2 regions of the Kitasatospora sp. NPDC091276 genome follow, and region 1 is predicted to be linked to the other one. Evidence: riboswitches for the same ligand, from Rfam matches in the RefSeq annotation. Region 1 holds a riboswitch; the other holds the start of a gene.
The links. Region 1 has a riboswitch for S-adenosylmethionine ahead of AB0O19_RS09225 (aminotransferase class V-fold PLP-dependent enzyme). Riboswitches for the same ligand answer to the same signal wherever they lie in the genome.
Positions count from the first base shown of each region.

Region 1 (3,372 bases):
TCTCGCGCCCGGTGGACCCGGTGGCGCTGGCCGAGGCGGTCGCCACCCTGCTGCGGGCGCGGCTGGCCAAGCGGGCGCCCGTCAGCCGCTGAGCGGTGCCGTCTCAGGACCAGAGAAGACGCCGCCGCGGGAACCCCGCCGGTCGATAGGCTGACTCCATCCGTACGGACGTCCCCCCGACGCGGGGAACCCGACAACAGCTGGAGTCAGCCATGGTGAACGTGAACCCTGCGAACGGTGGTACCGCACCCGCGCAGGTGGTCCGCACCTGGCCGGACGTCCTGGCGGCGCTGTTGAAGGGGGAGGACCTCGACCGCTCGGCCACCGCGTGGGCGATGGACCGGATCATGAGCGGCGAGGCGTCCCCCGTCCAGGTGGCCGGGTTCATGGTGGCGCTGCGGGCCAAGGGCGAGACGGTCGACGAGATCACCGGCCTGGTGGACGCGATGTACGCGCACGCCGAGCCGCTGGACATCCCCGGCCCGGCCGTGGACATCGTCGGCACCGGCGGCGACCGGGCCAAGACCGTCAACATCTCCACCATGTCGGCGATCGTCGCGGCCGCGGCCGGCGCCAAGGTGGTCAAGCACGGCAACCGGGCCTCCTCCTCGGCCAGCGGCTCCTCGGACGTGCTGGAGAAGCTCGGCGTCCGCCTCGACCTGTCGGCCCGGCGGGTCGCCGAGATCGCCGAGGAGGTCGGGCTGACCTTCTGCTTCGCGGCCAAGTTCCACCCGTCGATGCGGCACGCCGCCACCGCCCGGCGCGACCTCGGGGTGCCGACCGCGTTCAACATCCTCGGCCCGCTGACCAACCCGGCCAAGGTCACCTCGCACGCGATCGGCTGCTTCGACACCCGGCTCGCCGGACTGATCGCCGGCGTGCTCGCCCGGCGCGGCTCGACCGGCCTGGTCTTCCGGGGCGACGACGGCCTGGACGAGCTGACCATCACCACCACCTCGCAGGTGTGGATCGTGCGGGACGGGACCGTCACCGAGACCGCCTTCGACCCGCGGGACGTCGGCGTCGAGCTGGTCGGCATCGAGGCGCTGCGCGGGGCGGACCCCTCGTACAACGCCGAGGTCGCGCGGCGGCTGCTGGCCGGCGAGCGCGGGGCGGTGAGGGACGCCGTCCTGATGAACACGGCGGCGGCGCTGGTCGCGCTCGACCTGGGTGAGGCGCCGCTCACCGAACAGCTCGCGGCCGGCATGGCGCGGGCCGAGCGGGCCATCGACTCGGGCGCGGCGCAGGAGCTGCTGCGGCGTTGGTCGGAGGCCACCAGCCGGGTGTGAGGCGGTACTTGGGAGCCCGTGCCGGAACGCCGGCGCGGGCTCCTCGGCTGTCCGGATGGTGGATGCCTGTTTGACCACTCGCTGGGCGCGACCTAGAGTCTTGGCCAGGTCATGAGTGACAGCGTCAAGCCCCAGCTTGCTGTCCGGCAACCCTCCGTCCGTGGCGGGGTGCCCTGGGTGAGGACCGGGTCGCTCGGCGAATCGTCCGTGCGGCAAGCGCGGACGCCCGACGACTTAGCACTCCCGGGGTCCCACACCCCCAGAAGGAGTGCATCCTCATGTCGATCGCCACCGAAATCTGCGCCCCCCTCGCCGTCCTCGGCCACGACGTCCAGGTCCCGCTCGCCAGCGGCGAGAAGGTCGGGTACGCGGCCCTCGACTACGCGGCCAGCTCCCCGGCGCTCCAGCGGGTCTGGGACGACGTCTCCGCCTACGCCCCCTACTACGGCAGCGTGCACCGCGGCGCCGGGTACCTCTCCCAGCTGTCCACCGACCTGTTCGAGCAGAGCCGCCGCACCGTCGCCGAGTTCCTCGACCTGCGCGAGGGCGACCAGGTGGTCTTCACCCGGGCCACCACCGACTCGCTGAACCTGCTCGCCTCGGCCGTCCCGGCCGGGACCCGGGTGTTCGCCTTCGAGACCGAGCACCACGCCTCGCTGCTGCCCTGGGCGCACGCCGGGCTCGACGTCCACTACCTGCGCGCGCCGCGCTCGCACGCCGAGGCGGTCGCCGCCCTGGACGCCGCGCTCGCCGAGGCGCCCGAGGGCCCCAAGCTGCTCTGCGTCACCGGAGCCTCCAACGTGACCGGCGAGCTGTGGCCGGTCGCCGAGCTGACCGGGACCGCGCACCGGCACGGCGCCCGGGTGGTGCTGGACGCCGCCCAGCTGGCCCCGCACCACCGGGTCTCGGTGCGCGAGCTGGACGTCGACTGGATCGCCTTCTCCGGCCACAAGATCTACGCGCCCTTCGGCGCCGGCGTGCTGGCCGGCCGGGCGGACTGGCTGGACGCGGCCGACCCGTACCTGGCCGGCGGCGGGGCGACCCGGACGGTGGCCCGGGAGAGCGACGGCTCGGTGGCCGTCCAGTGGCACTCCGGCCCGGCCCGGCACGAGGCCGGCTCGCCGAACGTCATCGGCGCCTACGCGATCGCCTCGGCCTGCCGGGCGCTGAGCGAGGCGGGCTTCGACGCGCTGGAGGCCCGGGAGCGGCAGCTGATCGCCCGGCTGACCGCCGGGCTGGCGGAGATCCCGCAGGTCAAGGTGCTGACCCTGTTCGGCGCCGAGGCGGCCCGGGTGGGCGTGCTGTCCTTCGTCGTCCAGGGCTGGAACAGCTCGCACTTCTCGGCCGCGCTGTCCGCCGAGTACGGCATCGGGGTCCGCGACGGCCTGTTCTGCGCGCACCCGCTGCTGCGCACCCTGCTCGGGGACGAAGAGGTCTCCCCCTCCGAGTGCGGGGCGCCCGAGCCGTCGCTGCCCGGCGAGCGCAGCCTGAACGCGATCCGGGTGAGCTTCGGGGCCGGGACCCCGGACGAGCACGTCGACCGCTTCCTGACCGCCGTGCGCGAGCTGGTCACGGACGGTGCCGCGTGGAACTACCGCAACGAGGGCGGGCGCTGCGTCGCCACCGTGCAGGTCGACCGGGGGCGTCAGCAGGGCTGAGGGGCCCGGTCGGCGGGGCCGAGGGGCCTACTCGTCCAGGCCGAGGGCGAAGGCGGCCTCGAGGTCGTGCTGGGAGTAGGTGCGGAAGGCGATCTGGGTCTCGGTGTGGGCCACGCCCGGGACCTTGTTCAGCCGGCCCGGGATGACCGCGGCCAGATCGTCGTGCCGGCGCACCCGGACCATCGCCACCAGGTCGTAGCCGCCGGTCACCGAGTACACCTCGCTGACGCCCTCGATGGCCGCGATGGCTTCGGCGATCTCCGGGATGCGGTCGACACTGGTCTTGATCAGGACGATGGCGGTGATCACTGTTCGGGCTCCTTTGTGGGGTGCCGCCAGCGTATCGGGCGTCAGCCGGGTCGTCTCGGGGGGTGGCTGACCGCCGTGCAGGCGTAGAGGAAGCCCGCCGAGAAGCCGATCACGTG
Region 1 is NZ_JBFBFU010000006.1:3,624-6,995, forward strand. Features, by position in the region: gene AB0O19_RS09215 (hypothetical protein) at 1-92, shown strand, start outside; gene trpD (anthranilate phosphoribosyltransferase) at 213-1,289, shown strand; SAM riboswitch class IV at 1,397-1,514, shown strand; gene AB0O19_RS09225 (aminotransferase class V-fold PLP-dependent enzyme) at 1,568-2,947, shown strand; gene AB0O19_RS09230 (Lrp/AsnC ligand binding domain-containing protein) at 2,975-3,256, opposite strand; gene AB0O19_RS09235 (rhomboid family intramembrane serine protease) at 3,298-3,372, opposite strand, start outside.

Region 2 (3,372 bases), on a different contig from region 1:
GGATACGGACGTTGGCGCTCATGGTTCTCCTAGCGGACAGGGCCCAGCGGGGTGGGGGGTGTTCAGGCGGACGCGAGGCCGGCGTCGTGGAAGGACGCCAGGGTCGGGCGGATGACGGCGGTCATCCCGGCCCCGGCGACGGCGTCCAGGGTCTTCAGGCCGTCGCCGGTGTTGATCGCGACGGTCTCCTTGGCCGGGTCCAGCTGGCCGGTCTCCACCAGCTTCTTCAGCACGCCGACGGTCACCCCGCCCGCGGTCTCGGCGAAGACGCCCTCGGTCCGGGCCAGCAACCGGATCGCGTCCACCACCTCGGCGTCGGTGACGTCCTCGACCGCGCCGCCGGTGCGCCGGGCGATGTCCAGCACGTACGGGCCGTCCGCCGGGTTGCCGATCGCCAGCGACTTGGCGATGGTGTCCGGCTTGACCGGGCGGATCACGTCCTGGCCGGCCTTGAACGCCGCCGACACCGGGGAGCAGCCCGCCGCCTGGGCGCCGAAGACCTTGTACGGCCGGTCCTCGACCAGGCCGAGCCTGATCAGCTCCTGCAGCCCCTTGTCGATCTTGGTCAGCTGGGAGCCGGAGGCGATCGGGATGACGATCTGCTCCGGCAGCCGCCAGCCGAGCTGCTCGCAGATCTCGTACGCCAGCGTCTTGGAGCCCTCGCCGTAGTACGGGCGCAGGTTGACGTTGACGAAGCCCCAGCCCTCGCCGGCCGGGTCGCCGATCAGCTCCGAGCAGAAGCGGTTCACGTCGTCGTAGTTGCCCTCGATGCCGACCAGCTCGCCGCCGTACACCCCGGCCATGACGACCTTGCCCTGCTCCAGGTCGTGCGGGATGAACACGCAGGACTTGAAGCCGGCCCGGGCGGCCGCCGCGCCCACCGCGCCGGCCAGGTTGCCGGTGGAGGAGCAGGAGAGCGTCGTGAAGCCGAAGGCCCGCGCGGCCTCGATGGCGCAGGCCACCACGCGGTCCTTGAACGAGTGGGTCGGGTTGCCCGAGTCGTCCTTGATGTGCAGCTGCGCGGTGAAGCCCAGCTCGCGGCCCAGGTTGTCCGCCTTGACCAGCGGGGTCCAGCCGGGGTTCAGGTTGGGCTTGGTGGCGACGTCGGCCGGGACGGGCAGCAGCGGCGCGTAGCGCCAGATCGAGCTCGGGCCGGCCTCGATCCGGCGGCGCAGCGCCTCGGCGTCCTCGCTGCCGAAGTCGTACGCGATCTCCAGCGGGCCGAAGCACTCCAGGCAGGCGAAGCTCGGACCGAGCGGGAAGCGGGTGCCGCACTCCCGACAGGACAGCGCGGTGGCGGGGCCGAGGTCCACGGATGCGGGTGCGACAGTGTCGATAGCCATGATGGCGGAGGCCTCTCTCCTCATCTTCCCCGTGGCACGGTCGCGCCACAGGCCGGAATTGGCACCTGTCCCGCCGGGGCCTGTCGACAGACAGCCGCGCGAGAAGGTTGCCGGGACGTCAACGGGCCGTTCCCTCAGTCCCTCTGGATGAGCTTGTGAAATTGTGGTGGTGCTCAACGGCGACCCCGGCGTGCAAAGGTCCGGCCGCTGTACGAAGACTGTATCCGAAGGCGTCAACCCCGAACGGGATCGTCCGCCACGCGAGATGGCGCGTCCCACCGACCCCGCCGAGGAGAGTCCCGTGCCCGCCGAACCGACCCCCGCGCTGCTCCCGCAGGCGGCGTCCTGGCTGCGCCGCCGCTCGTGGAGCGCGGTCGACCGGCCGGTGCACTCCCTGCTGGAGGCCAAGCGCCGGACCGGCCACACGGTCAGCGTGGTGCTGCCCGCGCTGGACGAGGAGGCCACCGTCGGCGACATCGTCCGCACCATCCGCCGCGAGCTGATGGAGCGCCTCCCGCTGGTCGACGAACTCGTCGTGGTCGACTCCGGCTCGGCCGACGCCACCGCCGCCGTCGCCGCCCGGGCCGGCGCCCGGGTGGAGTACCGCGACGCGATCCTGCCCCGGCTGCCCGCCGTCCCCGGCAAGGGCGAGGTGCTCTGGCGCTCGCTGCTGGTCACCCGCGGCGACATCATCTGCTTCGTCGACGCCGACCTGCGCGAGTTCGACCCGGCCTTCGTCTCCGGCATCCTCGGCCCGCTGCTGACCGAACCGGACATCCAGCTGGTCAAGGCCATGTACGACCGGCCGCTGGAGACCGAGGGCGCGGTGGTCCCGGCCGGCGGCGGCCGGGTCACCGAACTGGTCGCCCGCCCGCTGCTCAACCTGCACTGGCCGGAACTCGCCGGTTTCGTCCAGCCGCTCGGCGGCGAGTACGCGGCCCGCCGCGCGCTGCTCGAACGGCTCCCCTTCCCCACCGGCTACGGCGTCGAACTCGGCCTGCTGGTCGACGCGCTGGAGACGGTCGGGCTGGACGCCCTGGCCCAGGTGGACGTCGGCGTCCGGCACCACCGGCACCAGGACGGCCAGGCCCTCGGCCGGATGGCCGCCACCATCTACCGCACCGCCCTCGAACGCCTCGACCGCACCCACCGGCTGAAGGCCTCGGCCGACCTGGTCCACCCGCTGCTGACCCAGTTCACCCGCGACCCGCAGAGCCGGGAGTTCACCGCCCACACCCACCCGGTGACCGCCCTGGAACGCCCGCCCATGCACACCGTGCCCGAGTACGCGACCCGACACTGAACACCCACCGAAAGGGTTTGCCGCTCCGGAGCCCCGGCAACGTACCAACCATGGGCGATCTCACGACCGAACGTTCGAGTGCGACCGGCACCGCCCCCGTCCTGGTGGCCTCCAATCGGGGACCGGTGTCGTTCAGCACCGCGGACGACGGCACGCTGACCCTCCGCCGCGGCGGCGGAGGCCTGGTCTCCGGCCTCTCCGCCATCGACGACCCCGACGCCGTCTGGGTCTGCGCCGCCCTCGGCGCGGCCGACCGGCAGGCCGCCAGAGGGGCCCCGGACGGCCGCCTCGACCTCGCCGGGCACGACGTGGGCGGCCAGGCCGTCCGCATGCTGGACATCGATCCCGACACCTTCGCCCGCGCCTACAACGGCGTCGCCAACTCCACCCTCTGGTTCGTCCACCACCTGCTCTACGCCACCCCCACCGCCCCCGCCTTCGACGCCGGGTTCCGCACCGAGTGGGCCGCCTACCGCGCCTACAACGCCGCCTTCGCCGAGGCGCTGGCCGCCGAGGCCGCCCCCGGGGCCGCCGTGCTGGTCCAGGACTACCACCTCTCGCTGACCCCTGCCCTGCTCCGCGCCGCCCGCCCCGACCTGCGGATCGGCCACTTCTCGCACACCCCGTGGGCCCCGCCCGAGTACTTCCGGCTGCTGCCCGACGACGTCGCCGAGGCCGTCCTCACCGGCATCCTGGGCGCCGACCGGGCCGGCTTCCTGACCCGCC
Region 2 is NZ_JBFBFU010000007.1:5,079-8,450, reverse strand. Features, by position in the region: gene AB0O19_RS10885 (MoaD/ThiS family protein) at 1-22, opposite strand, end outside; gene thrC (threonine synthase) at 63-1,343, opposite strand; SAM riboswitch class I at 1,361-1,497, opposite strand; gene AB0O19_RS10875 (glucosyl-3-phosphoglycerate synthase) at 1,645-2,646, shown strand; gene AB0O19_RS10870 (trehalose-6-phosphate synthase) at 2,697-3,372, shown strand, end outside.
Region 2: linked by a shared signal. The riboswitch ahead of thrC (threonine synthase) and the one ahead of AB0O19_RS09225 (aminotransferase class V-fold PLP-dependent enzyme) in region 1 are both predicted to bind S-adenosylmethionine.